DNA from 4 places in the Roseixanthobacter glucoisosaccharinicivorans genome. Region 3 is predicted to be linked to each of the others. Evidence: predicted binding sites of a transcription regulator. Region 3 holds the regulator's gene; each other region holds the start of a gene.
What was found. The regulator PhoB, encoded in region 3, activates phosphate uptake and scavenging genes when phosphate is short. The targets are predictions, from matches to a motif close to TGTCATNNANCTGTCAT.

Region 1 (7,640 bases), 2.0 Mb from region 3:
CGATTGTCGATGACGATCAGCGTGCGGTCGTGGGAAAGCGCTTCCAGCAAAGCGGGGTCCCAATCGGCCATGGTGGCGCCGAGGCCCATGATCATCACCAGGGGCGCGCCATTCCCGCGGGCATAATAGCCCATCTCGATCTCGCCGACCTTCACCCGCTCGATACGCGGCTGGAAGACGGGCTCCGCCTGGAACGGAGCTGCGGGTTCCGGCGCACCCTGAGCGAACACCGGGCCGCTCGAAAGAAGCATGCATAAGGCGGCCAGCGCCGCGCCCGTTCGCCGGATCATCCTGTCCCCCTCGCCCACCGCAACGGGCGCACGGGTGCGGAAAATCCGCGTCCGGGTCAAGAGTGGCACCGCGCCGGTCTGGCGGCAAGGCGGGTGCGCCTATAGATAAGGCTCGACACGCCTTTGCCGGGCGCCCCGCCGGAGATTTCCATGGCCCTTCAGGTCGCGGTCCAGATGGACCATATCGCCCGCATCAATATTGCTGGCGATTCCACATTCGCGCTTCTGCTCGAAGCCCAGAAGCGCGGCCACGCGCTGGTGCATTACACCCCCGACCAACTCGCCATGCGCGACGGCAAGGTGTTCGCCACCGTCGAGCCGCTCACCGTCGCCGACGAGGCGGGCAAGCATTTCACCCTGGGCGAGAAGCGGCGCGTGCCGCTGACCGATTACGACGTGGTGCTGCTGCGCCAGGACCCGCCGTTCGATATGGCCTATGTGACCTCCACCCATATGCTGGAGCGCATCCACCCCAAGACACTGGTGGTGAACGACCCGGCCCAGGTGCGCAACGCGCCGGAGAAAATCTTCGTCACCGATTTTCCGGACCTGATGCCGCCCACCCTGATCACCCGCGACCTCGACGAGATCAAGGCCTTCCGGGCCGAGTTCGGCGACGTGGTGATGAAGCCGCTCTATGGCCATGGCGGCGGCGCGGTTTTCCGCCTCACCGCCGACGACCTGAACTTCGGCTCGCTCTATGATTTCTTCGCCGTCACCTTCCGCGAACCCTGGGTGATCCAGCGCTTCCTGCCCGAGGTGAAGCACGGCGACAAGCGCATCATCCTGGTGGATGGGGAAGCCGCCGGCGCGGTGAACCGGGTGCCGAGCGAGGGGGATCTGCGGTCCAACATGGTGCGCGGCGGCGCGGCAAAGCCCACCGACCTCACCGACCGCGAGCAGGAAATCTGCAAGCGCATCGGCCCGGAACTGCGCGCGCGCGGCCTGCTGTTCGTGGGCATCGACGTGATCGACGGCAATCTGACCGAGATCAACGTCACCTCCCCCACCGGGCTTCGGGCCATCAAGCGGCTCGGCGGCCCCGATATCGCCGCGCAGATCTGGGACAAGATCGAGGAAAAGCGGGGCGCCTGAGCGCCCTCGCCATCCACTTAGCCGAGGTGCCGCCATGCCCCAGCCCTTGACCGTCTCCATTCCCCACAAGCTCGGCAAGGCGGAGGCGACCCGCCGCCTCCAGGGCGGGCTGACCAGCGTGCGGGCGAAGTTCGGCGACAAATTGCAGGTGATGGAAGAGACCTGGACCGATTCCCACCTGCAATTCCGCGTCGGCGTGCTCGGCCAAACGGCCCACGGCACGCTGGACGTGGCCGACACCGCCGTCCATCTCTCCGTGGAATTGCCCTGGCTGCTGCACCTGATGGCGGAAAAGGCCAAGGCGCTGATCCAGAAGCAGGGCAACCTGATGCTGGGCCAGAAGAAATAGAATTCAGACCGGCGCGAACAGAAGCGTGGCCGTATCGAAGGTGAAGCTGCCGTCGGCCTCGATCTCGAAATGGGCACGCACATCGCGCGTGGCCAGTTCTTCAAGCGAACGGATCGCCGCCACATGCAGGTCGGGCGTGTTGATGCGGGCGACCCAGGACGAGAACTCCATCCGCAGCCGCCCTTCGGTGATCGACTGGCACGCCAGCCCCGCCGCCTGCGCGCGCTCCACCCATTCGCTGACCGCGAAGTCACGGGCGTGGGAGGGATCGCGCAGAAGCTCGATGGTCTGCAGGAACGTATCCAGCACATCGCTCGGCGGCGCCACCACGTCCATGAAGATGGCCCGCCCGTTCGGCTTCAGCACCCGGCGCGCCTGCGCGAGCCCCGCCGAGAGATCGCGCCAATGGTGGGCACTGAAGCGCGAGACCACGAAATCGAAAGTGGCGTCGGGGAACGGCAATTCCTCCGCCACGCCCCAGGCGGTCTCGATATTGGAAAGGCCGCGCCGCTGCGCCTCGCCCGCAACCGCCTCCAGCATGCGGTCCGACAGGTCATAGGCCAACACCTGCGCCACGTGGGGCGCCACGGTGAAGCTCACATGGCCGCCGCCGCACCCAAGATCCAGCACCCGCGCCGCGCCGCGGCCCGCCATCATCTGCGCAAGGGCATCGAGATCCGCGCCTTTGGCGTGGACCGCACTCGCGACATAGGCGGCGGCCTGGGGGCTGAACTGGGCGGAGACGAGGCGCTCGTGGTCGCCGTCTTTCAGGTCGGTCATGGTCATGGGGCAAGGCTTTTGGTTGCGCGAGGGATCGCGGAAGGAACGCGGCGTGCGCATGTCCCTCATCGCACCATAGCAATGATGCAGACCAGAGCAAATGCAACCAACAGGCCGCGGACGCAGACCGGAGTTGCGCTCCGCAACGGTCTGCGACCAAACGGAAGGACATGCTCCGTGCCGCCGAGGCTGCCCCACTCGGCCCAGCCGAGGCGTGGGGATGGCGCGCCCGCCCGTGGCTTTCCGCCGCGAGCGGCGGCCGGGGAGATGGGCTGAATATGGGTCATGGATCGACCTCCGGTCCGGCAGGATAATGATCGCAACGGCCGGCGTTCACCCCAACAGGGCGTGGAACGCGAAGGCCAATACCAGCAGCGGCACGAGGCAGGCCGCCTTCAGCGCCATGCGGGCGAGCGGGCCGGGCCGGCTGCGGCCCCAGGCCGGCTGCGGCGGCAGCGGGCGAGCGCGCGGAAAGGGGGAGGTGGCGGGGGAGAAATAATAAGAGTGGGTCATGATCGGTCCTCACGGCCGCCTTTATGGCGCCGCAGGCCGTAAGGGCGCGATTGGGAACCTGCGGCCCTACCATAAAGGGCGCATAAGGGCGCATGTTCCCAATATGTTCTTGTGCCTGCGGGCGGCCTCCACTACCTTGGGTGGCACTGGCAAGCCGGGGGGCTGAAGCGTGATCCAGCGTGTGGCGACCGTGGCGTTCGAGGGCGTGGACGCACGGCCGGTGGATGTGCAGGTGCATGTGGCGCCGGGCCTGCCGGCCTTCACCATCGTCGGCCTGCCCGACAAGGCGGTGACGGAAGCCAAGGAGCGCGTGCGCGCCGCCCTGATCGCCTCCGGGCTCGCCCTGCCCGCGCGGCGCATCACCATCAATCTCGCCCCCGCCGACCTGCCGAAGGAAGGCTCCCATTATGATCTGCCCATCGCGCTGGGGCTGATGGCGGCGATCGGCGCCATTCCCGGCGATGCGCTCGCCGGCTTCACTGTGGTGGGCGAACTTGGGCTGGACGGCTCCATCGCCGCCGTCGCGGGCGTGCTGCCGGCGGCGATCGGCGCCAATGCGCGCGGCCACGGGCTCATCTGTCCCGGCGCCTGCGGCGCGGAAGCCGCCTGGGCCAGCCCCGACATGGAGATTCTCGCCCCCATCTCGCTGATCCAACTGGCGAACCATGTCACGGGCCGGCAGATCCTCGCCCGGCCGGATCCGCGCCTGCGCCCGCCCGCAGGGTCGAACCTCGACCTCAGGGACGTGAAGGGCCAGGAAACCGCCAAGCGCGCGCTGGAGGTGGCGGCCGCCGGCGGTCACAATCTGCTGTATGTGGGCCCGCCCGGCGCCGGCAAATCCATGCTCGCCCAGCGCCTGCCCTCCATCCTGCCGCCGCTCTCGCCGGCCGAGATGCTGGACGTCTCCATGGTCGCGTCGGTGGCGGGGGCGATCCAGGACGGCGCCCTGGTGGACCGCCGCCCGTTCCGCGCTCCGCACCATTCCGCCAGCATGGCGGCAATGGTGGGCGGCGGGGCCAAGGCAAAGCCGGGCGAGGTCTCGCTCGCCCATCATGGCGTGCTGTTCCTGGACGAATTGCCGGAATTCTCGCCCCAAGTGCTGGATTCCCTGCGCCAGCCGCTCGAAACAGGCGACGTGCTGATCGCCCGCGCCAATCACCGCGTGACCTATCCGGCGCGGTTCCAATTGATTGCCGCCATGAACCCGTGCCGCTGCGGCCATGCGGGCGAGCCCGGCTTCACCTGCAAGCGCGGGCCGCGCTGCAAGGAGGATTACCAGGCGCGCCTCTCCGGCCCGTTCCTCGACCGCATCGACCTGTATCTGGATGTGCCGGCCGTGACCGCTGCCGATCTCGTGCTGCCCGCCCCGGCGGAGGGCTCGCGGGAGGTGGCGTCACGGGTCGCCGCCGCGCGCGCCCTTCAAGTCGAGCGTTACGCCGCGCTGGACCGGCCGGACATCCGCACCAATGCCCAGGCCTCCGGCCCGCTTCTGGAGGTGGTGGCCGCGCCAGATGCCGGCGGGCTCGCTTTGCTGCGCGATGCCACCAGCGCCATGAACCTCTCAGCGCGCGGCTACCACCGGGTGCTCAAGGTGGCCCGCACCCTCGCCGATCTCGACGGGGCGGAAAGCCTTGGCCGCCGGCATCTCGCGGAGGCGCTGGCCTATCGCGCCCTGGCCGACCGCGCGCAGGCGGCGGCCTGAACCGCCGCCGCTTGTGTTTCACTTCTGCCTTCGCCGGTTACTTCTTCGCCGGCCATTGCCTCGCAGACCATTGCCTCGCAGACCATTGCCCGGCGCAGGGCAGCGCGGCGATGCTACATGGCGTTGATGGCAAGGCCTTCATAATAGGTGATCTGGCACAGGTCGCCCAGTTCCACCTTCTGCAGATCGGCCAGCACCTGGGGGTTGGCCGCCTTGACGGTGCGCACCACGCCGTCCAGCCCTTCGAAGCTGATGGTGCCGTTGGTCTTGTCGATATTGACCAGGATGGAGGTGATGGTGATCTCCCGGAAGCCGTAATCCTCCGGCCAGCCCGGAAGCCCGTCCTTCAGCACCACTTCGGATACCGCAACGCCGGGCGTGCCCTGATGGGCCTTGCCGAGCGCGGTGACCAGGCCGGGCAGCACGCGGATCAACAGCTTGCGGCTGTTGGCGAGCTGCATCACGTCGCCCAGCAGCGGCGGGGCGATCACAGACCAGCGCTTGCCGTTCGGCGTCTCGAGCACCACACGGCGGGTGGCCGGATCGGCGGAAACGAAGCGCGCCTGATAGCTCAGCACGTTCATGGCGCCGACACCGGGCACGGTGATGACGGTCACGGCGGCGGGGGTGGGCAGGGTCTGGGCCTGGGCCAAGCCCGAAAACGCCATGCTGAGCGCCAGCGCGCCGCCGGCCGCGCGCGACAGAAACCGAACTTTAGACATGATGCCCCCCGAATCCCGATTGCCCTACGGCATCCCGCGCTAGCATGCGCCCCCCGCGCCCGCAATGCGCCACCACCGTCATATGACAGGACCGGGGTGTCACAATCGGCCATTGTCACATAGCCGTAGGAAAACTATGGTGAATGTGATGGTCACGCGGGATGAACGCGCACGATGCGCGCGCCCGGTTTCGAGCTCGTCTGGGACGGCGCGCGGCATCCCATAGAACCGCCGTGTCCAGCGGCGGCCCGAGGAGGGGGTCGTTGCATGAAACGCCAAGATCCGTCCGGTACCAGTCTCGACCCGCAGCCCTTCAGCTGGCCGGCTCTGGTGGGCCGCGGCATTGACGTGGCCAAGGAAGGCTTCGCCAAATTTCCCGGCGCCAAGTTCGGCGCGCCCCTGTTTGCGCCCCCCGTGCTGCGCGCGGACGGCAAGCCGGCGCTGAACGGCCCGCAGAAGCTGGTCTCCGATTTCCGCGCCTATTCCGGCATCCGCCACCGCGAGGCCGTGCCGTTCGGCGAGCCGGTGGTGCTCGGCCGCCTCGGGCCGCTGGAAGTGCGGCTCGCCCGCACCGCGCGCGACGTGCGCCGCGCCCAGCGCCTGCGCTATAAGGTCTTCTACGAGGAAATGTCCGCCGTGCCCGACGCCGCGGCGCGGCTCGCCCGGCGCGACGTGGATGCGTTCGACTCCATTTGCGACCACATGCTGGTGCTGGATTACGAAGCCGGAAAGATGGTGCTGGGCCGGCGCAAGCCCAAGGTCGTAGGCACCTATCGCCTCCTGAAGCAGGATGTGGCGGACCGCCATGGCGGCTTCTACACCCAGGGCGAGTTCGACGTGAACCGCATCGTCGCCGCGCATCCCGGCCTCAAGTTCCTGGAGCTGGGGCGGTCCTGCGTGCTCAAGCCGTACCGCAACAAGCGCACGGTGGAGCTGCTGTGGCACGGGGTGTGGGCCTATATCCTGCGCAACAATATCGACGTGATGATCGGCTGCGCGAGCCTGGAGGGCACCGACCCCGAGGCGCTGGCGCTCCAGCTCTCGTTCCTGCATCACAATGCGTTGGCGCCGGAGGAATGGCGCGCCCGCGCGCTCGACAAGCGCTATGTGCCGATGGATCGCATCCCCAAGGATGAGATCAACATGAAGGCGGCGCTGCATGCCCTGCCGCCTTTGGTAAAGGGCTATCTGCGCCTCGGCGGCTTCGTCGGCGACGGCGCGGTGGTGGACCACCAGTTCGGCACCACCGACGTGCTCGTGGTGCTGCCGCGCTCCATCATCAGCGCCCGCTATGTTGAGCATTTCGGCCCGACCGCGAACCGCCACGCCATCTGAGCCCGGCCGCGCCGGACACACCGGCGCGACCTGCATCCCCTGTTGGGCGCACCGGCGCGGCATCCGCATGGACCGGCGGGGCGAATCCGCGCACAGCTGTCGCGCGGCGCGGCTTTCTGCCATAGCTGGGGCCTGCCGGCCGGCTGTCGGAGCCGTGCAGCGTTCCGCGCGTCCGGGCTTAGCCATGATCGAGATCACCCCCCGCATCGCCATTTCCGAGGATGAGATCGAACTCGCCTTCGTGCGCGCATCGGGTCCCGGCGGGCAGAATGTCAACAAGGTGTCGAGCGCGGTACAGTTGCGCTTCAACGCCTTCGCCTCGCCGAACCTGCCCGATGGGGTGAAGCATCGCCTCATCCGCATCGCCGGCAAGCGCATGACGCAGGACGGCGTCGTCATCATCCAGGCGCAGCGCCACCGCACCCAGGAGCGCAACCGCGCCGATGCGCTCGAACGCCTGGTGGAGATGATTCGCGAGGCGACCTATGTCGCCCCGATCCGCCGGCCCACGCGCCCAACCCTCGGCTCGAAGGAACGGCGCTTGGAGGCGAAGGAGCGGCGCGGCGTGGTGAAGACCCTGCGCCAGAACAAGCCACAGGCGGACTGAAGGGCCGCGAGGAATGCGCGGCCGGCCCTCAAGCCGAGACGGTGGCCGCCTGGAGAAGCTGTTCCGCCGCCGCGCGGGCTTCCGGTGTGATGCTGGCGCCGGCCAGCATGCGAGCGATCTCTTCCTTGCGGCTCGGTGCATCGAGCGGCGCGACGCGCGTGGTGACGGGCGCGTCCTTTCCCGTACCGACGGAGGCCTTGGAGATCAGCAGATGCTGGCCCGCCCGCGCCGCCACCTGGGGCGCATG
Region 2 (7,640 bases), 930 kb from region 3:
CTGGAAGACGTATTTCACCGTCTCCAGGTAGAATTCCGAGGCGAGATCCAGAACGGCGAAATATTCATCGTAGAAATGCTTTGTGGCCTCGGCCTTTTCCAGCTCCCCGGCGGCGAGGTTCTCGTACAGCTCCATGTGCGCCTTCACATGGCGGTTCATGTTCATGCTGACGAAGGCGGTCAACTGGATGAAGCCGGGATAGACCTTTCGCCCCGCGCCCTTGAAGCCCATCGGCACGGTGGCGATGAGGTTCTTCTCGAACCATTCGATGGGCTTGGAGGTGGCGAGCTCGTTCACCTTGGTGGGATTGATGCGGCAGTCGATGGGGCCGGCCATCAGCGTCATGGAGCGCGGATAGGCGGGGTTGCCTTCCTGCGCCATCACGGCAGCAGCCACCAGCACCTGCACGCACGGCTGGCACACGCCGAGGATGTGGCAGCCTGGGCCCATGAATTCCAGGAACTTGATGACGTGCTCGACATAATCATCGAAGCCGAAGGCGCCGTGCTCCAGGCTCACGTCGCGGGCATTGTGCCAGTCGGTGATATAGACGTCGTGGTCCGGCAGAAGGGTCTTCACCGTGCCCACCAGCAGGGTCGCGAAATGGCCGGAGAGCGGGGCCACCACCAGCACCCGCGGCTGCGGCACCGTGGTGTCCTTCTTGAAGTGGAGCAGCGTGCCAAACGGCAGCACATGGGCCGGCTCCTCGGTGACCTCCACCTCCTGGTTGCCGACCATGGTGCTGGAAATGCCGAACGGCAGGCGCGCGTGGCTGAGCCCGGCGCGCTCCACCATCTCGAACGCGGCCGAGAGATGGCGCATGCCGGTGCGCATGCTCTCGGTGCTGAACAGGGAGAGGAAGGAATTGTCGAGCGCGCGCCGGGCCATGTGGGCCCCGAAGCGCAAGGGATCCATCAGATCGGACTGGGTCTGGTAAGCGAGGTACATCATGATGCCCTTCGCTGCCGGCAAGAGGGGGGCTGGGTCCTGGAAGACAGGTTCTTTTTCATCGCGTTTGAACGCCTTTTACCCGCTGGATACCCGCTGAGCGAGCCGCGCCGACAACCGGGCCGGCCCGCAATTCGACCTGTCCGAAAGAGCTAAGGCTTTGGCGCAATTTCTGTTCTACACTTCCCTACGCGCTCGTTCGGATGTACTTCTAGAAAGGATATTGGAGCGGGGGGTGGTGCATTGCAACACACAACCGCTAAGATTGCTCCAGATGCCTTCGAGCCAGCGGTGACGTTCATGAGCGCCCTCACCATTTCGAGCAAAAATTACTCCTCCTGGTCGTTGCGCGGCTGGTTGCTGTGCAAGATGGCGGGCCTCGCCTTCGAGGAGGAGCGGGTGCCGGTGGACGATCCGGACGCGAAGGCCGAACTGCTGCTGCTCTCCCCCTCCTTCCTCGTGCCGCGCCTGGTGCATGAGGGCGTGACCGTGTGGGATACGCTGGCCATCGCCTCCTATCTCAACGAAGTCTTCCCCGAAGCCCAGCTGCTGCCTGCCGACCGCGCGGCGCGGGCGCACTGCCTTTCCATCTCCGGCGAGATGCATTCCGGTTTTGCCAACATGCGCTCGGCCCTGCCGATGAACATGAAGGCGCATTTCCCGGGCTTCAAGGTGTGGGCCGGTGCCCAGGCCGACATCGAGCGCATTCTCGCCATCTGGCGCGGCTGCTTCGCCGCCCATGGCGGGCCGTATCTGATGGGCGCGAACATCACGCTCGCGGACGCCATGTATGCGCCGGTGTGCTCGCGCTTCTCCACTTATGACGTCGCCCTCGACGCCGCCTGCGCCGCCTATCGCGACCGCATGATGGCCCATCCGCTCATGCAGGAATGGATCGCCGGCGCGAAGGCCGAGCCGGAAGAGCTGGAAGAGCTGGACGTCGAATTTTAGGGCCGATCGACTTCAGCGGCATGGAGCATCGTCGAGGCGGGTGCCTTCGATGCTCATCGACCGATTGTCATCTCTCTCGCGTCATGGCCGGGCCTGTCCCGGCCATCCACGCCGGGCCGCGGGCGCGAGCCTGGAAACGCTGGCACCAACGGTGCCGCGTGGATGCACGGGACAGGCCCGTGCATGACAAAGCTCTGCTTCAAGAGCGCCAAGCCAGCCGTGAATGTCGTGTGTCCTAGCCGTCACGTCACCGGCCGCAGATAGGCGAGCAGGCGCTGGGCATAAGCGGGCAGCACGTCTTCCCGCCGCACGGCGATCACCAAAGTGCGGCGCGCCCAGGGTTCGTCCAGCGGCACGAAGGCGAGCGCGTGGCTCTCGCGCAATTGCTGCGCCACCGCCGCCGGAATCACCGCGATGCCCACATGGGCCTCGATGTGCGGCCCTACCATGGTGGCGACAGCGGCGAAGCCGTTCACCCGCACCCGATATTTGAGTGCCCCGCCGGCCCGCACCGCATTGCGTTCCACCAGGCTTTGCAGGCCGTTTCCCTCGGGCAGGCCGACGAACGGCTCGTCCAGCACATCGGCGATGCGCAGGCGCGCGCGTTGGCAAAGCGGATGGCCGCGCGGCATGGCCACCACCAGCTGGTCTTCCCGATACCGCGTCAGCTGCAGGCCCGAGGTGTCGGCGGCGTCCGAGGTGATGCCGAGATGGATCAGCCCCTCGGCCAGCGCCTGGGCGATCTGCCAGCTCGGCCGCTCTTCCAGGTCCATGTCGATGCTGGGATTGGCGGCGAGAAATTGCGCCAGCTGCGCCGACAGGCCATGGCCGAAGGCCGCGGTGTTGCACCACAGGCGCACATGGCCCTTCAACCCTTTGCCATAGCCGGCGAGTTCGCCGCGCATGCGCTCGCTCTGCGCCAGCATCAGGCGGGCGTGATGCACCAGCGCTTCCCCGGCCGGGGTGACGGCGATGCCGGCGCGGCCGCGCTCCAGCAGCGGCGTGCCGATCTCCGCCTCCATGTCGCGGATCCGCGCGCTCACCGAGGCCAGCGCCAGATGGGCGCGCGCGGCCCCGGCGGTCAGGCTGCCGGCCTCAACCACATTCAGGAACAGCCGCAGGTCCGAGAGGTCAAAGCGCATGGAAGGAGCTTATCCTACGGAATTTCCGAAGGCTAGAAGCGGAAGTTCCACATTGCCGCGATCGGGCGGAAGCAGCATGTTCGCGCCCATGTCCGACTGGTCTTTGCTCATCCTCATCTTCATCACCTTCGCGCTGGTCCTCGCCGGTGTCGTGAAGGGTGTCATCGCCATGGGCCTGCCGACCATCGGCGTCGGCCTGCTCAGCATCGTCATGCCGCCCTCCCATGCGGCGGCGATCATCATCATTCCGGCGACCGTGACCAACGTGCTGCAATTGTTCAGCGGTCCGCGCGTGCTGCCCAATGCGAAGCGGTTCTGGGCGCTGCTGCTCACGCTCATGACAGGAACGCTGATCGGCGGCTATTGGCTGGGCGGGCTCAGCTCCCATTGGGCGCCGCCGTTGCTGGGGCTGACCTTGTCGGTCTATGGCGTACTCGGCCTGCGGGCGATCCATTTCCACACGCCCAGCGCGTGGGAAGGGTGGCTCTCGCCGCTGATCGGCCTCGCCTCGGGCTTTCTCACCGGCACCACGGGTGTCACGGTCATGCCGTCCGCGCCCTATCTGCAATCGCTCGCGCTGGAGCGCGAGGACCTGATCCAGGCGCTCGGCCTCACCTTCACGGTGGCGAACTTCACCCTCGCCTTCGCGCTCACGGGAGGCGATGCGCCGCTCGCCGATCCGCACGCGGTGATGCTGTCGCTGATCGCCTTGGTGCCGGCGCTGATCGGCATGGAGGTCGGCCGGCGCATGCGCCTGACCTTCTCCCCCGCGACGTTCAAGACCTGCTTCTTCGCCGGTCTCCTCGGCCTCGGCATCTTCATGCTGGCGCGCGGCTTCCTCCTGTGAGGCACCCGCCGCGCGGATGAAAGCCCCAAGGCGCGGCGCCGCGGATGCTCGCGCTTCCGCGCCGCCTTGGCGCGCTCAGTCGTCGGTGCGATGCACGTCGTGGACGACGATGGCCGTGCTCTTGTCCGGCTTCACCAGCCATTGCGGATGGCGCAAGGTCTTCACCGTATCCTCGAAGCCCGACGCCCAATGGTCGCGCATGGAGCTGCCGGAGAATTCGTAATCCTTGAAGTCGCGCTCGTAATCCTTCTCCTGATAGATCAGGTGGCAGATATTGACGGCGCCCGACTTCTCGTAATCGGAGATCACCTGAAGGTCTTCCTCGGTGCGCAACTGCTCGGGAATGCGCAGCACCGCTTCCGCATGCTTGGAGCGCAGCAATTGCACCCGGCGGAACAGGTCCGTGGTGTAGCGCGTGCGGCTGGAATAACCGATGTCCTTCTGCCGTTCGATCACCTGGAACATGTCACGGGGCAGATCGCCGCGCGCGGAGAACAGATCCACCTGGAACACCAGCGCGCCGGGATGGTCCGGCTGGTCCAGCAGCCATTGCAGCGGGGTGTTGGAGACCACGCCGCCGTCCCAATAATATTCGCCGTCGATGCGCACCGGCGGGAATGCCGGCGGCAGGGCGCCGGAAGCCATCACATGCTCGGGACCGATGCGGTGGGTGGTATTGTCGAAATAGATGAAGTTGCCGGTGCGCACGTTTGCGGCGCCCACGGAAAAGCGCTTCGCACCATTGTTGATCAGGTCGAAATCGACCAGCTTCACCAGGGTCTCACGCAAGGGTTCGGTGTCGTACAGGCTGGTGGCGTTTGCCGAGCCGGTGGGCAGCAGCCAAGGATTGGGAAAGCGCGGCTTGAAGAAGCCCGGTTGACCCAGATTCATGGTGACCATCGCGCTCATCTGGTTGCGCAGCGCGCGGAACACGTCGCCATCGGGCGTGAACGGCCAGATCTTGCGGCCGGAGACCGTTTCCCAGAATTCCCGCAGGCGGGGAATGCGGTTTTCCGGCGTGTTGCCGGCAATGATCGCGGAATTGATGGCGCCGATGGAGACGCCGGAAATCCAGTTGGGCTCGGCGCCGGCGATCGAGAGCGCCTCATAGACGCCCGCCTGATAGGCCCCGAGCGCGCCGCCACCCTGGAACACCAGCGCGACCCGGTCGTAATCCTTGACGATCTCGCTGATATCGTTTGGATTTTCACAGATCCGCGTGCGCATGTCTTTCCCCATCAGCTTGCCGGCCAGCGGCCCGTTCAGCACGCGCGGGGTGAGGCGTCTGCGCCACCCCGCGCCGGATCATGCCGTCGTGTTTGAAGAAGGCAGAATCAGGCACCGGAGCGCAAGCGCCAAAAGGCGGCGCGCGCTCCGGGCCGGATCATTTCGGTTCGGCCATGTAGTCATAAACCACTTCGCCCATGCCGAGCGTCAGGTCGGCGCGCAGGTGCAGGGCGGAAACCACTTCCAGCACCGGCAGCTTGGCGACATCCGCCATCACATGCGGGTAGAGGCCGAGCGCGGCCGGGCCGGTCCAGCATTCCTTGAGCTGGATGTCTTCCAGATAATAACGCACCAGCTCGCAAATCCGCGGGGTGGCATCCACATGGGGGATGATCTTGATGAGGAAGCTCGGAGTCTTCAGGGCGGCGAGCACCGCGTCCTTGTCGGCCTGCTTGTGCTTGTAGCCCATGGTGGCTTCCACGCACAGGGTCTTGCCATAGTGCAGGCGGCCGACCAGGACGTCCTTTTCCACTTCCATCTTGGGGTGGGCATACTTCTTGGGGAAGCCCCACAGCTCGCGGCCGCCGGCGATCGGCGCCTCGTCGTCCAGATACATGGAATGGACGTAGCCGCCTTCCACGCCGTTGAGCTTCACCGGGATCACCTGTCCGGTCTCGGTATAATCGCCGAAGCCGGTGGAATCGGGCATGCGGATGAATTCGTACTTCACCAGCGGCTCGTACACCTCGAGCGGCTCGGGCACGACGCGGCGCAGGGCCTCGATGTCGGTGCGGTAGGTGATGATCATGAACTCGCGGTCGAAGAAGCGGTAGGGTCCCGGCGGATAAGCGGGATTCGTCAGGGGCATGGAGTAGGCGTTGCGGCGAACGTCCTCGATCTTCATGGAGCATCTCCGACCGGCATGGTGCATCTCGCGCCTGCGAGATGACGCTGACGTTAGCCGATAGCCGCTCGACGTGACAGCCCCGCGACGATCACAAGCAGGCAGCGGCGCGGGCGCGATCCATGCGGCCCCGCGGTGCAGGGCGCGAACTTCACCCCGCCCCCGTGCAGCAGAACCTCGTCATGCACGTGCTTGTCCCGTGCATCCACGCGGCACCGCTGGCATCGGCTTTTCAATCCCCGCGCGGGCGGCCCGGCGTGGATGCCCAGGACGCCCCCGGCCATGACGGCTTGTAAAAGAAAGACCATGTCGCGCACCCGCCGTCAGGTGCCTCGACGCGGCACCAGACTGCTGAAGGTCGATCGGTCCTAGAATTCCAGCAGCCCGGCGCTTCCGCCCGCCGTGCCGAACGCCACCGCGCCGCCGTCCTTGCGCCAGGCGATGGCCGAGACGGGGGAAGCGTCGGGCGCCCGCAGCAGGATTTCCGCGCCGTCGGTCAGGCGCACCATCAGCACCATGCCGTCGTCATAGCCGCACGCCATCACCGGGTCCTTGGGATGGCACGCCACCACCGTCACGCGCCCGCCGCTCGCCGAGGGCGCCTGCATGGAGGGCTGCTTGCCGATGGGGCCGTCCTTGGTGGCGAACGGCCAGAGCACCACCTCGGTGGAACCGGAGGAGGCCAGCCACTTTCCGTCATGGGTGAATTCGAAACTCTTCACCCGCGCCGGATAGCCGGTCATGCGCATGTGCGCGCCGTCGGCGAGGCGCCAGCCGTGCAGCGAGGGTTCCTGCATGGTGGTGATGATGAAGCGCCCGTCCGGCGAATAGGTGACGCCGAGATGGGAGCCCTTCCATTCCAGCACCTCGGGCTTCGCGTCGGCGGCGTTGGGATACCACAGGCTCACCCCGCCATAATGCGCCACCGCCACCCGCAACCCCTTGGGGGCGAAGGCAAGGCCGCCCACCGTCGAGGGTGCGGCAAAGCTGCGCACCTCGCCCTTCGCCGGCACCAGGAAAGCGCTCTTGCCGGCGGAATAGGCGACGGAGCCGTCCGGCCCCAGCGCGATCCGGTCGATCCAGCGGCCCTTCTGGGTGGCGATGGTCTTCGCTTCACCGGTGGCGAGCACCTCCCTCACCTTGCCGTCATCCCCGCCGGTGACAAGGCGCTGCCCGTCGCCGGCGGCGCACAGCACCACGCCGTCATGCAGCGCGAGCGTGCTGTCCGTCGCCGGGAACAGCGCGGCGCCAGCCTCGGAGATGAAGACGCAGGTGCCGCGCAGGAAGGCGGCGGCGGCGGTCGCCCCGTCGAGGGCGAAGGTGCGCACCTTGTCGGTGAGCGAGGACGGCGTGGACGGCATTTCGGGCGACATTCCATGAAGGCGGTCGGATGCCGCCTTCATAAGCCAAGGCCGCCGGCTTGTCCCGCCATTGGGCTGCGCGGAAGGCGCCGCTCTGGATTTCCCCGCGTTTTGATGGCCTAAGGGGCGGCTCCCTCGGTCGCCACGCTTATGTTCGACACCCGCCTGCCCATAGACGATGTGCTTCCCCTCCTGCGCGAGACGCTGCGCGCGCGGGTGAGTGCCGTGCTGGTCGCCCCGCCGGGCGCGGGCAAGACCAC
Region 3 (7,640 bases):
AAAATGACGCACGCCTGTGTCCTTCATTCGGCGGCTCCCTTCGCCGACGCCCGTGCAAGGCCGTCCTCGATCCGCAGGCAGGCGGCCTCGATTTTTCCGGCGGCAATGGCGATCTCCTCCTCGGTGAGGATGAGAGGCGGCAGAAGTCGAACCACATTGTCTCCGGCGCCCGGGGCCAGCAGGCCCTCGTCGCGCAGGGCGAGCACCAGCTCGGCGGCGGGGCCCTGCGCCCTGACACCCAGCAGGAGTCCTTCACCTCGCACCTCGGCGATGACTGCGGGATGACGGTCCTTGATCTCGTTCAGCGTGCGTACGAGCAGCGCCGACATGGCCTGCACCCGCTCCAGGAAGCCGTCCGCAAGCACCACGTCCAGCACCGCATTGCCCACCGCCATGGCGAGCGGGTTGCCGCCATAGGTCGAACCGTGGGTGCCGAGCGTCATGCCGCGCGCCGCATTCTCCGTGGCGAGGCACGCGCCCATGGGGAAGCCGCCGCCGATGCCCTTCGCCACCGCCATGATGTCGGGCACGATGCCCGAGCTCTGGTAGGCGAACAGGTTGCCGCTGCGCCCGACGCCGCACTGCACCTCGTCGAGGATCAGCAGCAGGCCATGCTCGTCGCACAGGGCGCGCAGCTGCGGCAGGAAATCCGCCGAGGGCACGCGCACGCCGCCCTCGCCCTGGATCGGCTCCGCCAGGATCGCCCCGGTCTCCGGTCCGATGGCCGCCTTGACGGCCTCGATATCGCCGAACGGCACATGGTCGAAGCCCGGCATGTTCGGGCCGAAGCCTTCCAGATACTTGGGGTTGCCGCCCGCCGCGATGGTCGCGAGCGTGCGCCCGTGGAATGCGCCCTCGAAGGCGATGATGCGGTTTTTCGCCTCAGCGCCGATCACATATTGGTAGCGGCGCGCCATCTTGATGGCGCACTCCAGCGCTTCCGCACCCGAATTGGTGAAGAACATGGTATCGGCGAAGGTCACGGCCTTCAGCCGCTCGGCCAGGCGCTCGCCGCCGACGATGCGGAACAAATTCGAGGTGTGCCAGAGCTTTCCGGCCTGTTCGGTCAGCGCCGAGACCAGATAAGGATGGGCATGCCCGAGGATGTTGACCGCGATGCCTGCGGTGAAATCGAGATAGCGTCGCCCGTCCGTCGTGACGAGCCAGCAGCCCTCTCCCCTTTCAAAAACGAGGTCGATGCGCGCGTAGGTCGGCAGAACGGGGGTGATCACGGAACCCCTCCTCTTGGGGTGGGGCGAAACGCGCTGCGTCTCGCCGGACATCAGAAACGCCAAAGGCCGCCCTCGCGGGGCGGCCCGACAAAAAGGGATTCTAATGATCGCGCGCGGGAGGTCAACAGAGCGCAGCCGTTGACCTGATCGTAACGACTTGGGGACAACGGCACGGGAATGCATTCCGACTCTGTGCGGGCGGGCGTGCATATTGTAGTTTGCTCGTGGCTGACCACGACATCTCGTGCAGGCCTGTTCCCCAAGTGACGTTGGGCCCTGCGAACCCGCGTGCAATGGCGCGCCTGGGTGCGGGAGAAGAGTCGAAGGAGGAGAGCGATGAGCTGGAACGACGAGCGCGTCGAACTCTTGAAGAAGCTCTGGGGCGAAGGGCTTTCCGCAAGCCAGATCGCCGGCGAGCTGGGCGGCATCACCCGCAATGCGGTGATCGGAAAAGTGCACCGCCTCGGCCTCTCCGGCCGAGCGAAATCAACGGTTCCCGCCGCACGCCCGCGCAAGGCCCGGCCTGAAGCGCCCGCGAACAAGCCCGCGCCGCAGCCGCAAACCATGGGCAACACCGCGCTCGCCCCCGCCCTGGAGGCTTTCGTGGCGCCCGAGCCCGCGCCGCGTCCGGCAACCGGCGGCAATGTGGTCGCCATGGGCCAGCGCTGCACCATCATGAACCTGACCGAGGGCACCTGCCGCTGGCCGATCGGCGAGCCGGGCACGGAAAACTTCTATTTCTGCGGCGGCCGCAGTGTCACCGGCATGCCCTATTGCACCACCCATGCGCGGATGGCCTACCAGCCCACGCAGGATCGCCGTCGCGACCGGCGCGTCGCCCGCATCTGACCGCCGCCGCCGCGCTTGGGGCTGCGCCGGCTGCGCAGACCTCGCCGGGGCGACGCGACGACATCTTGGATTGTGCCAAAGGTCGGGCGCCGGGCGACATTGCCGCGTCGCTCGAATGGGAAGGCCGCGCGCGCATGGCGTCCGGGCCTTGATGCACCGAGGCTCGGCGCCCGAACCGCCCGGGGCCATGTGCGAGCCCGTAAGGGCATTTGGGCTGCGAGCAGGCCCTATCCCCGGAAAGAATATCTCCCGCGGGTTCCGCTCCGCCAAGACATCTGAATTTTGCACCATACGCCGCGGCCTGCGCGGGAGCCTGCTCGTGACGCTGGCGCTGCACGATGCGGCGGCACGCTGGCTCCGCACCATGGCGCATGAGCCCGCATACAGCGGGCCCAGCCACCAATCCCCGCAGCACCCCCGCATTCGAGCGCGCAGGCCCTCCCGCGCTCAATGCACGCGGGCGAACATTTCGTTGAACGAATAACCGGCGCCGCGCACGGTGCGGATCGGGTCCGACTGGCGCCCCCGATTGATCGCCTTGCGCAGGCGCCCCACGTGCACGTCCACCGTGCGCTCGTCGATATAAACGTCCTGTCCCCACACGCCGTCGAGCAATTGCTCGCGCGAGAACACCCGTCCCGGGCTCTGCATCAGGAATTCCAGCAGGCGGAATTCCGTCGGCCCAAGGTGCACCTCGCGCCCCGAGCGGTGCACCCGGTGGGTCTCCCGGTCCAGCTCGATGTCGCCAGCCCGCAGCAATGTGGCCACATGCTCCGGCTTCGCGCGCCGCAGCAGTGCCCGCACCCGCGCCAGAAGCTCGGGCACGGAGAAGGGCTTCACCACATAATCGTCGGCCCCGGTGGCGAGGCCGCGCACCCGTTCCGTTTCATCGCCGCGGGCGGTGAGCATGATGACCGGCAGACGCTCGGTTTCCGGGCGGGTCCGCAGGCGGCGGCACAGTTCAATGCCCGACAGGCCCGGCAGCATCCAGTCGAGGATGACGAGGTCCGGCACGCTTTCGCGCAACCGGGTCTCGCCTTCATCGCCGCGTCCGACGCTCTCCACGAAATAACCTTCTGACTCCAGATTGTAGCGGAGCAGAAGGGTCAGGGGTTCCTCGTCCTCGATAATCAAGATACGCGCAGGCACGGATTTTACCCCTGAAGGCTATGCCCCGGGAAAGCGACGGTGGTCTCGCTGGAGACATCCGCCTTCGGGCGCTCTTCGGACAACATCTGTCCCGACACCATATAATAGATGGTCTCCGCGATATTGGTCGCGTGGTCGCCGATGCGCTCGATATTCTTGGCGCAGAAAAGCAGATGCGTGCACACCGAGATGTTGCGCGGATCTTCCATCATATAAGTGAGGAGTTCGCGGAACAGCGAGGTGTACATGGTGTCGATGCCGCTGTCGCGGACCCACACATCCACCGCCTTCGCCTGGTCGCGGCTGGCATAGGCGTCCAGCACTTCCTTCAGCTGCTCCAGCACCAGATCGGACATGTGCTCGACGCCGCGCACCAGCTTCTGGGGATGATATTCCCCTTCGATGGCGAGCACGCGCTTGCCCACGTTCTTGGCGAGGTCGCCGATACGCTCCAGGTCGGAGGCGATGCGGATCGAGGCCACCACGTCGCGCAGGTCGCTCGCCACCGGCTGGCGCTTGGCGATGCAGACGATGGCCTTCTCCTCGATCTCCCGCTGCAGCAGATCGACGCTCGTATCGAGCAGGATCACGCGCTGGGCGGCAGCGGTGTCGCGGCGGATCAGGGCATTGACGGCGTCAGCCACCATGCGCTCCGACTGGCCACCCATTTCAACGACCTTGCGGCCGATCTCCTTCAGCTCGGCGTCGAAGGCCGAGACGGTATGGTCGGGCATCTGGCAGATCCTTGCTTGGTCAGCCGAAGCGGCCGGTGATGTAATCGCGGGTCTTGATCTGCTTGGGATTGGTGAAGATCACGTCCGATGGCGCGACCTCGACCAGTTCCCCCAGGTAGAAAAAGGCGGTGATGTCGGCGCAGCGCGCCGCCTGCTGCATGTTATGGGTCACGATGACGATCGTGAAATCCTGCTTCAGTTCGTCGATCAGATCCTCGATCTTCGAGGTGGAGATCGGATCGAGCGCCGAGGTCGGCTCGTCCAGCAGGATCACTTCCGGCTGCACGGCGATGGTGCGGGCGATGCACAGGCGCTGCTGCTGGCCGCCGGACATGCCGAGCGCCGAGGTATGCAGGCGGTCCTTGGTCTCTTCCCAGATGGCGGCCTTGCGCAGGCAGCTTTCCACCCGCTCGTCCATCTTCGCCTTATTGAGATTCTCGTGCAGGCGCACGCCGAAGGCGATGTTGTCATAGATCGACATGGGGAACGGCGTCGGCTTCTGGAACACCATGCCGATGCGCGTGCGCACCACGGTGGGGTCCAGTTCCTTGCCGACGATATTGACGCCGTCGAACATGACGCCGCCCTCGGCACGCTGGCCGGGATAGAGGTCGTACATGCGGTTGAACACGCGCAGCAAGGTGGACTTGCCGCAGCCCGAGGGGCCGATCATCGCGGTGACGCGCTTCTCGGGGATCTCGAAATTGATGTTCTTCAGCGCGTGGTTCTGCCCGTAATAGAAATCGAGCTTCTCCACCTTGATCTTGGTCGGCGCCTGAATGGCATCGGGCTTGGCCGAGACGGAGGAGGAAATATTGAAGGTCGGATCCACTGCAGAGTTCATGTCAGCCTCATTCGGTCTCTGGTCGCCCGGTGGGCCGGCGTGCTGCCGGCCCGGGCGGTGATCTTGGGCGCCCTCGGGGCGGTGATCTCAGGGTGCCGGTTCAGCGCGTGCGCGCCAGCACCAGACGGGACACGACGTTCAGGACCAGAACGCCCACGGTGATGAGCAGCGCGCCGGCCCAGGCCAGCGACACCCAATCGTCGAACGGGCTTCCGGCATATTGATAGATCGCGATCGGCAGGCTGGCCATGGGCTTGCTGAGATCCGTCGACCAGGAATTATTGCCCAGCGAGGTGAACAGCAGCGGCGCCGTTTCACCCGCCGCGCGGGCGATGGCCAGCAGGATGCCGGTGACGATGCCAGCGCGGGCCGCCCGCCAGGTGATCATGATGACCACTTTCCACTGCGGCGCGCCGAGCGCGAAGGCGGCTTCGCGCAAGCCCACCGGAACCAGGTTCAGCATGTCCTCGGTGGTGCGCACGATCACCGGGATCACCAGGATCGCCAGCGCGATCGCGCCGGCCCAGCCGGAGAAGCCGCCGAACGGCACCACCAGGAACTGGTAGATGAACAGGCCCACCAGGATCGACGGCGCCGAGAGCAGGATGTCGTTCACGAAGCGAGCGGCGGAGCCGATCTTCGTGCCCTTGCCGTTCTCGGCCAGGAAGGTGCCGGCGAACAGGCCGATGGGACCGCCGATCGCCAGCGCGATGCCGATCTGGATCAGAGATCCCACAATCGCATTCAGAAGGCCGCCACCCTGGCCGGGAGGCGCCGTCACCTTGGTGAAGACATTGAGGTTGAGGGCCGGAAGACCGCGGGAAATCAGGGTCCACAGGATCCAGGCCAGCAGGAAGATCGCGAAGACCGCGAACCCCGTGGAGACGACCTTGACCGTATAGTCCTTGGCGCGGCGTGCTGCGAGGGATGCCATGACGTTTGCCTCCCGGATCAATCGAGCCGCGAGCGCACGAGCGCACGGGACAGGGCAAGGACGATGAACGAGATCACGAACAGGATGAAGCCCAGCTGAAGCAGAGAGGTCAGCTTCAGCGAGCCGATCGAAGCTTCGGGAAACTCGTTCGCGATGGTGGAGGCGATGGTCGCGCCGGGCGCGAACAGGGAGGCCGAAAGGCGGGTCGCATTGCCGATCACGAAGGTGACGGCCATGGTTTCGCCGAGCGCGCGCCCGAGGCCCAGCATCACGGCGCCGACCATGGCGGTCTTGCCGTAGGGCACCGAGACGTTCTTATAGACCTCGAAGGTGGTGCCGCCGACGCCGTAGGCGGATTCCTTGAGCATCGGGGGCACCGATTCCAGGGTTTCGACGAACATGGCGGTGATGAAGGGGATGATCATCACGGCCAGGATCACCCCGGCGGTGAGCATGCCCGAGCCGAGCGGGGGTCCCTGGAACAGGGCGCCGATGACCGGCAGCGGGCCAAGCCATTCGATCAGCGGCGGCTGCACATAGGCGGCCACCAGCGGAACGATCACGAAGAAGCCCCACATGCCGTAGATGATCGAAGGCACAGCCGCGAGCAGCTGCACCGCGACGCCGATCGGGCGCTTCAGCGGCTGCGGCGCGATTTCCGTGAGGAAGAAGGCGATGCCGAACGAGAGCGGCAAGGCCACGACGACGGCGATCACGGCGCTGAAGATGGTGCCGTAGATCATCACCAGGGCGCCGAAATTCTCGGTCACCGGGTTCCAGGCGGGCGACCAGAGGAAGTCCAGGCCGAAATGCCGAAGCGCCGGCAGGCCGCCTTCGAACAATTGGGCGATGATCAGGCCCAGCAGGATGAGGACGAAGAAGCCGCTCGCCCACAGGGCGGCGACGAAGACGCGGTCGGCGATTGCCCCGACACCCTTTGCCTCGCCGATGGGAATGATCCCGTCCGACCTCAGTTTATCGACCGTTGCGTCCATCGCCCGATGATCCCCAAATCCCGCGCGCCGCACAGCTCGCGCTCATGAAAACAGATCGCGCAGCCGATCCGCGCACGGCTGCCGCGCGCACCATCGCCCCCGAGACCCATCACTTCCAGGATGCCGGCCGGATGCCGGACCCCGATCGAATTTGCTTTATGTCGAGGCCCGGGCCGCCACGGCGGACACGCCGCGAACCCTTCGCCTGCGAACCATCCGCGCGGGGAAAACCCGCAGCGAACCTTCCGCGCCCCACGCCGCAGCGCCGTCGCGAGGGCTGCCGTATCGGCAACCAGAACTGGGCAAGGCCCCCGCCTCTTCCTTGCAGAGAAGGCGGGGGCCTCGCAATCAGGGATCAGAGAACGGGCTTGCCGTCCGGGGTCTTCACTTCAGACTTCCAGGCCGCCTTGACGCGCTCCACAACCGCTTCGGGAAGCGGGATGTAGTGCAGCTTCTCGGCCATCTCGCTGCCGTCCTTGCCGTAGGCCCACTCGAAGAACTTCATCACTTCGCGCGAAGCATCCACATTGGTGGGGTTCTTCGGCAGGAGGATGTAGGTCGGGCTCACGATCGGCCACGCGCCGGCGCCGGCGGTGTTGATCATGGAAGCGGCGAAGTCCTTGGAGCCGGCCCAGTCGGCCGCAGCGGCGGCTTCGATGAAGGCGGGAACTTCGGGCGACAGGAACTTGCCGGCCTTGTTCTGCAGCTGGGTCACCACGAGCTTGTTGGCGGCGGCGTAGATGAACTCCACGTAGCCGATGCCACCCTTGGTGTTCTTCACGTTGCCGGTGACGCCTTCATTGCCCTTCGCGCCAGCGCCCGTGGGCCACTGAACCGAGGTGGCGGCGCCGACCTTGGACTTCCACTCCGGGCTGACGTCCGAGAGGTAGCTGGTGAAGATGA
Region 4 (7,640 bases), 600 kb from region 3:
CGCAGCGCAGCGGCACCATCGAAATCGGGCCGGTGACGCTGGTGGCGCAGTTTGCGAGCTTTGCCGGCGGGCGCCTCCCCTCGGACATGGCGCGCCTGCTCGGCCGCAACAGCTCGGTCCCCATGGCTGGGCCCGATCCCAGCTTCGGCCGCGAGGTGACGGTGACATCGGATCCGGTGCGCATCGAGGTCAAGGCCCGGCCGGCCGCGGCCACGGGGTGGTTCCTGCCGTCTCAGGGCGTCACGCTCTCCAGCACCTGGGATCCGCCGCTGGCCCAGGCCAAGGCGGGCGAGACGCTGACGCGCACCATCACCCTGGAAGCGGTGGGGGCGACGCCCAATCAATTGCCGCCGATGCCGATCGTCGAGGCGGATGGCGTGCGCCAATATGAGGAATCCAGCCGCTCCGACCAGGCGCTCATCAATGGCAAGCCCGGCGCGGTGCTGATCAAGACCATTTCGGTTGTGCCGACGCGTGAGGGCACCATCACGCTGCCGGGCCTGGATGTGGGCTGGTGGAACACCGACACCAACACCCAGGAAACCGCCCATTTGCCGGCGGAGACCTTCACCGTCGCCGCCTCCGACCAGGCGCGCCCCGCCGCGCCACAGCCCCAGACGCAACCGGCGCCCATCGCGGTGCCCCAGGCGCCGCCGCCGGCGGTCGAGACCCAGCTTTCCCTGCCGGCGTGGCTGGCGGACATGCTGAACCTGCGCACCGGCGCCACGCTGGCCGCGATCCTTTTGGTGCTGGGTGTGACCGCACTGCTGCTGCGCCGTCGCACGGGACACGTGGCGCGCGCGGCTCCTGCCCGGCGCCCGGCGTATCGCAGCGGGGGAGCGCCGCGCGCCAATACCGCCGCCGCGCTGGCCGATCTGCGCGCCGCCTGCAAGGCCGATGACGCGGTCGCCGCCCACGCCGCCCTCCTCGCCTGGACGCGCGCGGACGGTTCACCAGCCTCCGCCCCCGCCGGCGAACCGGACCCGCAGGCCCTCGACGCGCAGACCTTCCGCACACCCGCCATGGCCAAGGCGGCGGAGGATCTGCGCCAGCATCTCTATGGCGCGGGGTCCGCGCGCTGGAGCGGCGCCGCCTGCCTTTCCGCCGTGAACGCGGAATGCGCCGCCCGCGCCCGCTCCACCCGCAAACGCCGGGGCGCCCGCCTCGCCCCGCTCTATCCCCAGGCGGGCTAGGATCCATCGCCATTCATGGGGTTCCGCCGTCGCCAGAGGAACCGTCATGCACGGGCTTGTCCCGTGCGTCCAAGCGGCACCGCTGGAGCGGGCTCTTCAAGGCCTGCACGTTCGGCCCGGCGTAGATGGCCGGGACGCGCCCGGCCATGACGACCGGTGAAAGAAATACAATCGCTCACACCGGCGGTGAGCGCCTCGACGATCACCACGACGCTGACGGCCGATTGGTCCTGAAGCCCCGTCGGGCCAGCGCCGCGGAATCGGGCGGCGCCGGAGCGCGCGGGCCGGCCCAGCCTCGGCCCTATTGATTCGCCTTCTCGAACGCCCGCAACATCTCGTTGCCGCGCGCCTCGGCGGCGGTGAGCGCCTCTTTCGGGGTTTTCTTCCCCGCCAGCGTCGCTTCCAACTCCTCCTCGATCACGTCGCGGATCTGCACGAACGAGCCGAAGCGCAGCCCCTTGGAATTCTCGGTGGGCGGGTTGAGCGTCATTTGCAGGATGGAGACGTCGGTTCCGGGGTTCTTCTCGTAGAAGCCCTGGCTTTTCGAAAGGTCGTAGGCCGCTTGGGTGATGGGCAGATAGCCGGTCTGCTGATGCCACCAGGCCTGCACGTCGGCGCGCGAGAGATAGGTGAAGAATTTCGCCACCCCGCGATATTCCTCCTTCGGCCGCCCGTTCAGCACCCAGAGCGAGGCGCCGCCGATGATGGAATTCTGCGGCGCGCCCTTCACGTCTGGCCAATAGGGCAGCATGCCGTAGCCGAGATCGAACTTCGCATTGGCGAGGATCGCCGCGCGCGCCGCCGACGAGCCGATGGACATGGCGCATTCGCCGGAGAAGAATTTCGGATCCGCCTTCGACTGGCGGCCGCCGTAATCATAGATCTTGGATTTCTGCCATTCGGCCAGCGCGGTCCAATGCCGCTCCACCAGCGGATTGGCGATCTCCAGCACGGTGTCGAGCCCGCCCATGCCGTTCTGCTTCGTACCGATGGGAATATTGTGCCAGGCCGATAGGTTTTCGACATTCACCCAGGATGGCCATTGGGTGGTGAAGCCGCACGGCACGCCGGCGGCCTGGAGCTTCTTGGCATCGGCCTCCACTTCCGGCCAGGTCTTGGGCGGCGCATGGGGATCAAGGCCCGCCTTCGCGAACAGATCCTTGTTGTAATAGAGGATGGCGGTCGAGGAATTGAACGGCAGGGAGAGCATGTTTCCCGCCGTGTCGGAATAATAGCTGGTGACCGACGGCAAATAGGCCTTGGGATCGAACGGCTCGTGCGCGTCCGCCATCAGCTTGTAGACCGGATAGACCGCGCCCTTGGCGGCCATCAAGGTCGCGGTTCCCACCTCGAACACCTGCACGATCGCCGGGTGCTGCTTGGCGCGGAAGGCGGCGATCGCGCCGGTCATGGTCTCCGGATAGGAGCCCTTGTACACCGGGACGATCTTGTATTCGCTCTGCGACGCGTTGAAGTCACCGGCGACCTTCTCCAGCTTTTCCCCGAGCGCGCCGGACATGGCGTGCCACCATTGGATCTCGGTTTGCGCGGATGCGGGGCCGGCGAAGGCCAGCGCGGCGGCAAGCAGCGCCGACGGCAGGATGCGAGATGCCATGAGTGCCTCCTCGGGTGCGCCATGCACCGATCATGCGCAACGCATGATCACTTAGCGTTACGTTTCCATGACAATCGGCAAAATCTGGTGCCCCCAGCCCGGGCCGGCGTGCCTCAGGCCTGGAGCCCGCGCAGGATGGTTGCAAGATCGCGCGTCTCGCCCGGGGGCGCGCGCCGCGCCGGTGCCGGGGCGCGCGGCAGGCCGGCCAGCGCGGCGCTGCGGGCATCGCTCGGGCTGAAGCCGAATTCGCCGCGGAAGGCCCGGCTGAAGCCGGAGGCATCGGAAAAGCCGAAGAATTCGGCGATCTGCCCGATCGCGCGCCCCTCGGCCGGATCGCCCAGCGCGGCCAGCGCCGCCAGCAGCCGTTGGCGCTGGATGTAGCGCGTGACGCCGCCGAGATCCTCGAACAGGCGGTAGAGGCGCGACCGGGAAATGCCGAGCACGCGGCACAGGCCCGCCGGCGTAAGGGTGGGGGAATTGAGATTGGCCTGGATCACCCGCCGCGCCCGCTCCAGCGTGGTGCGCAGCAATGGCGCCTGGGCCTGCGCAAGCGCATCCGCACTCGGGGCGATGCAGGCCGCGAGCAGGGTGCGCGTCGCCTCGGCGACGGCGGGCAGGTCCGCCGCCGTGAGGCGCGGCATCTGTCGTTCCAGGCTCAACAGGTAATCGGCCAGCAGGCCGCCGAGGCCGGTATCGGGAATGTCTGTCGGCGCGGCATCGAAAGCCGCGGCGGTGCCGGCAAACAGATCGCGCGGAATGAACAGCGTCAGCACCCGCCGGTCGGAGCCGGCGCCGACGAATGGCCGCGCCAGCGAACGAAAACCCAGCGGCGCCCTGCGGCCGGGAATTTCGCTCTCGTAGAGCACGAGGCACCAATGGTCGATCGGGTCCTTGCCGATATGGCGCCAGCTGCGCTGATATCCGGCGCCGGGCATGCGCGCCGAGGTCAGGGCGAAGCGGCCGAGATCCCACACCGTCTTGTCCGCCTCGAATCCCACGGCGGGGGCGGCCACCAGGGAGAGGTCCACGGTCGCGGCGATGAAATCGCGCCAGCCGCCGAACTGCTCCGCCTTCGGCAGGTCTGCGGTGGTGAAATGCAGCGGGGCCAGCGGCAAAGCGGCCAGCTCTCCGCCGGTCTCGGCGTGCGCAACGGCAGGCTTGCTCTGGTTTATCGCCACGAAAGACACGTCGTTCCCGCCTGCTTCTCCGGCGCCCGCCGGTGCATTCGGGGATCATATTAGCGCAGGACCAGCCAAGGTTGAACGTTGCCGTTACATCCTCCCCCGCAAGAGGGCAATGCGCGCTTGGGATTGGGATCGAGTGCATAGCGCCGGGACGGGCTGCTCATCGCAAAAGCGAGCGAGCGCGCTAGCCTTGCCGATGCCCTACCCGCCGGTGTCCCCCCGACCTGCGCGGTGCGGGCCCTCGGGACTCCCCTGTCCCGATAGCGCTTCCCGGAAAGAGGCCCATCCTTTCCGGGAAGCCGGCCATTTGTCCGCGCCGCTCCGGCGGCGGCCCTGAGGGTGAAAGCATGCTGTCGCGTCGTAGCTTCCTGAGATCCCTGCTGACCGCGGTGGCCGCCGCCCCGCTCGCGAGCCTCGCGCTGCCGCAGGACGCGCAGGCCCAGCAATGGCAGATCCCCAATCGCCGCTCGCCCAATTTCAACGGTCCGCCGGCCCCCCGGCGCGAGGCCCGCCCACCGGCCCGCCGGGGCTATGTCTGGGTACCCGGCTATTGGATGTGGAGTTCGCGCAGCCGGCGTTATGTCTGGGTGTCCGGCCGCTGGGAGCGCAACCGTCCCGGCTTCCGCCATGTGGGCCCGCAATGGGTGCTGCGCGGCGGCAAGTGGGTGTTCATTCCCGGACGCTGGGTGCGCTGACACCCTTTGGGCACGGTCCGCTCGTCCCGAGCGCGCCGAAAGGGTCCCTCACCCCTCACCCCGGCCCTGACCCCCGCCGGCATCACCTCTCCCCCCCGGGGAGAGGTCGGCCGCGCAGCGGGCGGGTGAGGGGGCGCCTCAGCGCCGGGCGGCGGCGCGGGGCTTCTCCTCCAGTCCCTCGGCCGGGATGGTGCCGGGGATATAGTTCGGCAGCCGCCCGGCCGGAATGATGGTGACCAGCGCCAGGCCCGCCATCAGCAGCAGGCCCATCTTGAGCGCCGCGAGCCGCGCGTCGGTATTGATGCGTACCGCCTCTGCCACCTGCGCCGGGCTGGCGCTCGTGCGTTCCAGCACGCCCTTGAGCCGCTCGTTGCTGACGAAGGTGATGGCGTCGAGATCCACCTGGCTCTGGATTTCCGGCGGCAAGGTGGGATTATCGGCGAGCCCGCGCATGATGCTGGCGGAAAGCAGGCCCACCAGCAGCGCGCCGGCCACCGCCGTGCCGATGGCGGCGGCGAGATTGTTGGCGGTGCCGCGCAGCGAGCCCACATCCCCCGCCAGTTCCTTGGGCGATGCCGTGACCAGCACGTTGAACACCAGCGTCACCAGCGAGCCCTGGCCGATGCCGAACAGCACAAGGCCGATGAGCACCGGGCCGGAACTCCAGTCGTTATGCACCACGAACGCCAGCCAGAGCAGGGCAACCGTGCACAATAGGAAGCCGGCGCGGCCGATCTGGCGCGGGGTGAGCCGCTTGTAGAAGCGCACGATCAGCATGGCCGAGAAGAACACCGAGAGATTGAACGGCATCATGGCGATGGCGGTCGCGAGCGGCGAGCGGCCCTGGACGATCTGGATATAGAGCGGCACCGAGAAGTTCAGCGCCGCCTCCAGCGCCACCACCGAGAACATGGCGAACACCGCTGCCCGCTCCTGCGGCGAGGCGATGACCTCAAGCGCCAGCAACGGCGTCTTGCCGGCCGCCTGCCGGCGGCGCGTCCACACCAGGAAGGCCTGGCCGAGCACGATGCCGATGATGATCATCACCGGCGCGGGCGAGAGGCCGAACACATCGAACGGCGCCCCCGGCCGCGCGAGGCCGAGGCCCCAGCGGTTGAGATTGTTGAAGCCGAACGAGAGAATGATGATGGCGGCGGCCGCCAGCACCACGCCGACGAAGTCGATCTTCACCTCCGGGCGGCCATGGTCCGGCTTCAGGCGGAAGCTGAGCACGAACACCACCGCCGACAGCACGATCAGGATGCCGAACGCCGGGCGCCAGCCGATGAAGGTGCCGAGGATACCGCCCACCAGGAAGGCGGTGACGCCCGCCGCCGCCCGCGCCGAGCCCAGCGCGCCGAGCGCGGTCGCCTGCTGGGTGCCGGTGTAATTCTCGGCGATCAGCGCCACCAGCGCCGGCACCAAGGCGGCCCCGGCCGCGCCGCACAGGCCCTGGGCGAGGATCATCAAGGTGGCGTTGGGGCTGAAGGTCATCAGCACCTGCGCGCAGCCGAACAGCACCACCACGGTGCGGAACACCCGCAGCGCGCCGAACCGCTGGTTGAGCTTGGCGCCCAGCATGACGAAGCCGGCCACCGAAAGCGAATACATGACGATGGCGGTCGCGACCGTGGTCGGCGGCACGTTGAAGCTCGCCACCATGCCGCCGAGCGCGACCGGCAGCGAGGCGACATTGAACGACATGATCACCTGCCCCAGCGCAATGGCGATCATCGGCACCCAGGATTGGGCGGAAGAGGATGGCGCGGAAGAGGCGTCCGCGCGCGCGGCGGCTTGGGCCGACATGGCGTTTCTCCGATTTTTGCGATTTGGGCCGGCGCGCCCGGCGCCGTTGAATTTCAGGTCGCGGGCTGCGAGAGGAACAGGTCCATGCCCAGCTTCTGGGACAGGAATTGCGCCACCAGCTGGCCCTTCACGCTGTTGCCGGCCGCATCGAGCGGCGGGGCAAATGTGCCGAGCCCGCCCTTGCCCGGCGACACGGTGACGATGCCGCCGCCGATGCCGCTCTTGCCGGGCAGGCCGATCTCATAGAGCCAGTCGCCCGAGGTCTCGTAGAGCCCGGCGGTGGCCATCACCGCCAGCGCGTAATGGCAGACCATGGGGTCCACGACCCGTTCCCCAGTGATGGGGTTCACCCCGCCGTCGGCCAGCGTCGCGCCCATCACGGCGAGATCGTGGGCGGTGACGTCGAGCGCGCATTGGCGGGTGTAGAGGTCGGTCGCCTCCTTGGGATCGGCATAGATGCGCGACAGGCTCTGGAGCAGGCGGGCGATGGCACGGTTGCGGAAATTGGTGTCGCTGGCGCAGCCATAGACCTCCTCGTTCAGCGGCAGCGTGCGGCCGGCGAAGCGGGACAGGCCCTCATGGATGAAGCGCCATTTCGCGTCGGCGGTTTCGCCCGGCACCAGCGAGGTGGTGGCGATGGCGCCGGAATTGACCATGGGATTGGTCAGCCCGTCGGCGCTGCGCTCCACGGCGGAGAGCGAATTGAAGGCGAGGCCGGTGGCGTTGGCGCCGATCTTCTCGCGCGCCAGCCGTGGGCCGATGGCCTGGCACACCAGGGCGAACACGAACGGCTTCGACACGCTCATGATGGTGAAGGGAACGTTGGTGTCGCCGACTTCGTGCACGATGCCGTCGGTGCCCACCACGCAGATGCCGAACAGATCGCGCGGCACGCGGGCAAGGGCGGGATAGACCGTGGAATTGGCGCCGTCCGCATTGTCCTTGAAGCGCTTATGCGCCTCGACGACCAATTGGTCGATGCGCTCGCCCGCCGGCAGGTGACCGGTGGAGACATAGTGCGGCCCGGCATCGCCGAACGGCCCGGTGTTCTCCGTCATGTGCTCCTCCCTTGCTGCGCATTGCGGCAGCTTTTTCTGTCGGCGCCCGCGCCCGGCGGGCGCCGGATCGTGACGCCGGCGCTCAGGCC

Region 1: a site for PhoB is predicted at 5,565-5,581, ahead of olsB (l-ornithine N(alpha)-acyltransferase). Genes of this name have one in related genera too.
Region 2: a site for PhoB is predicted at 6,093-6,109, ahead of V5F78_RS20050 (acetoacetate decarboxylase). Genes of this name have one in related genera too.
Region 4: a site for PhoB is predicted at 2,865-2,881, ahead of ugpB (sn-glycerol-3-phosphate ABC transporter substrate-binding protein UgpB). Genes of this name have one in related genera too.

Annotation. Positions count from the first base shown of each region.
Region 1 covers NZ_CM195538.1:273,995-281,634, reverse strand. Annotated here, with positions in the region: gene V5F78_RS01205 (alpha/beta fold hydrolase) at 1-290, opposite strand, end outside; gene gshB (glutathione synthase) at 441-1,385, shown strand; gene V5F78_RS01195 (polyhydroxyalkanoic acid system family protein) at 1,420-1,734, shown strand; gene V5F78_RS01190 (class I SAM-dependent methyltransferase) at 1,738-2,520, opposite strand; gene V5F78_RS01185 (hypothetical protein) at 2,848-3,027, opposite strand; gene V5F78_RS01180 (YifB family Mg chelatase-like AAA ATPase) at 3,197-4,729, shown strand; gene V5F78_RS01175 (hypothetical protein) at 4,843-5,451, opposite strand; gene olsB (l-ornithine N(alpha)-acyltransferase) at 5,719-6,786, shown strand; gene arfB (alternative ribosome rescue aminoacyl-tRNA hydrolase ArfB) at 6,971-7,393, shown strand; gene recN (DNA repair protein RecN) at 7,422-7,640, opposite strand, start outside.
Region 2 covers NZ_CM195538.1:4,320,988-4,328,627, forward strand. Annotated here, with positions in the region: gene V5F78_RS20025 (polyhydroxyalkanoate depolymerase) at 1-951, opposite strand, end outside; gene V5F78_RS20030 (glutathione S-transferase family protein) at 1,249-1,899, shown strand; gene V5F78_RS20035 (LysR family transcriptional regulator) at 2,142-3,041, opposite strand; gene V5F78_RS20040 (TSUP family transporter) at 3,118-3,888, shown strand; gene V5F78_RS20045 (patatin-like phospholipase family protein) at 3,964-5,115, opposite strand; gene V5F78_RS20050 (acetoacetate decarboxylase) at 5,273-6,019, opposite strand; gene V5F78_RS20055 (WD40 repeat domain-containing protein) at 6,388-7,380, opposite strand; gene hrpB (ATP-dependent helicase HrpB) at 7,531-7,640, shown strand, end outside.
Region 3 covers NZ_CM195538.1:3,388,209-3,395,848, forward strand. Annotated here, with positions in the region: gene argF (ornithine carbamoyltransferase) at 1-27, opposite strand, end outside; gene V5F78_RS15700 (aspartate aminotransferase family protein) at 24-1,283, opposite strand; gene V5F78_RS15705 (GcrA family cell cycle regulator) at 1,569-2,081, shown strand; gene phoB (phosphate regulon transcriptional regulator PhoB) at 2,529-3,230, opposite strand; gene phoU (phosphate signaling complex protein PhoU) at 3,236-3,964, opposite strand; gene pstB (phosphate ABC transporter ATP-binding protein PstB) at 3,984-4,808, opposite strand; gene pstA (phosphate ABC transporter permease PstA) at 4,909-5,742, opposite strand; gene pstC (phosphate ABC transporter permease subunit PstC) at 5,760-6,737, opposite strand; gene pstS (phosphate ABC transporter substrate-binding protein PstS) at 7,093-7,640, opposite strand, start outside.
Region 4 covers NZ_CM195538.1:2,790,362-2,798,001, forward strand. Annotated here, with positions in the region: gene V5F78_RS12950 (BatD family protein) at 1-1,193, shown strand, start outside; gene ugpB (sn-glycerol-3-phosphate ABC transporter substrate-binding protein UgpB) at 1,495-2,808, opposite strand; gene V5F78_RS12960 (helix-turn-helix domain-containing protein) at 2,922-3,995, opposite strand; gene V5F78_RS12965 (twin-arginine translocation signal domain-containing protein) at 4,340-4,687, shown strand; gene V5F78_RS12970 (MFS transporter) at 4,826-6,493, opposite strand; gene glsA (glutaminase A) at 6,547-7,551, opposite strand; gene V5F78_RS12980 (DUF1269 domain-containing protein) at 7,634-7,640, opposite strand, start outside.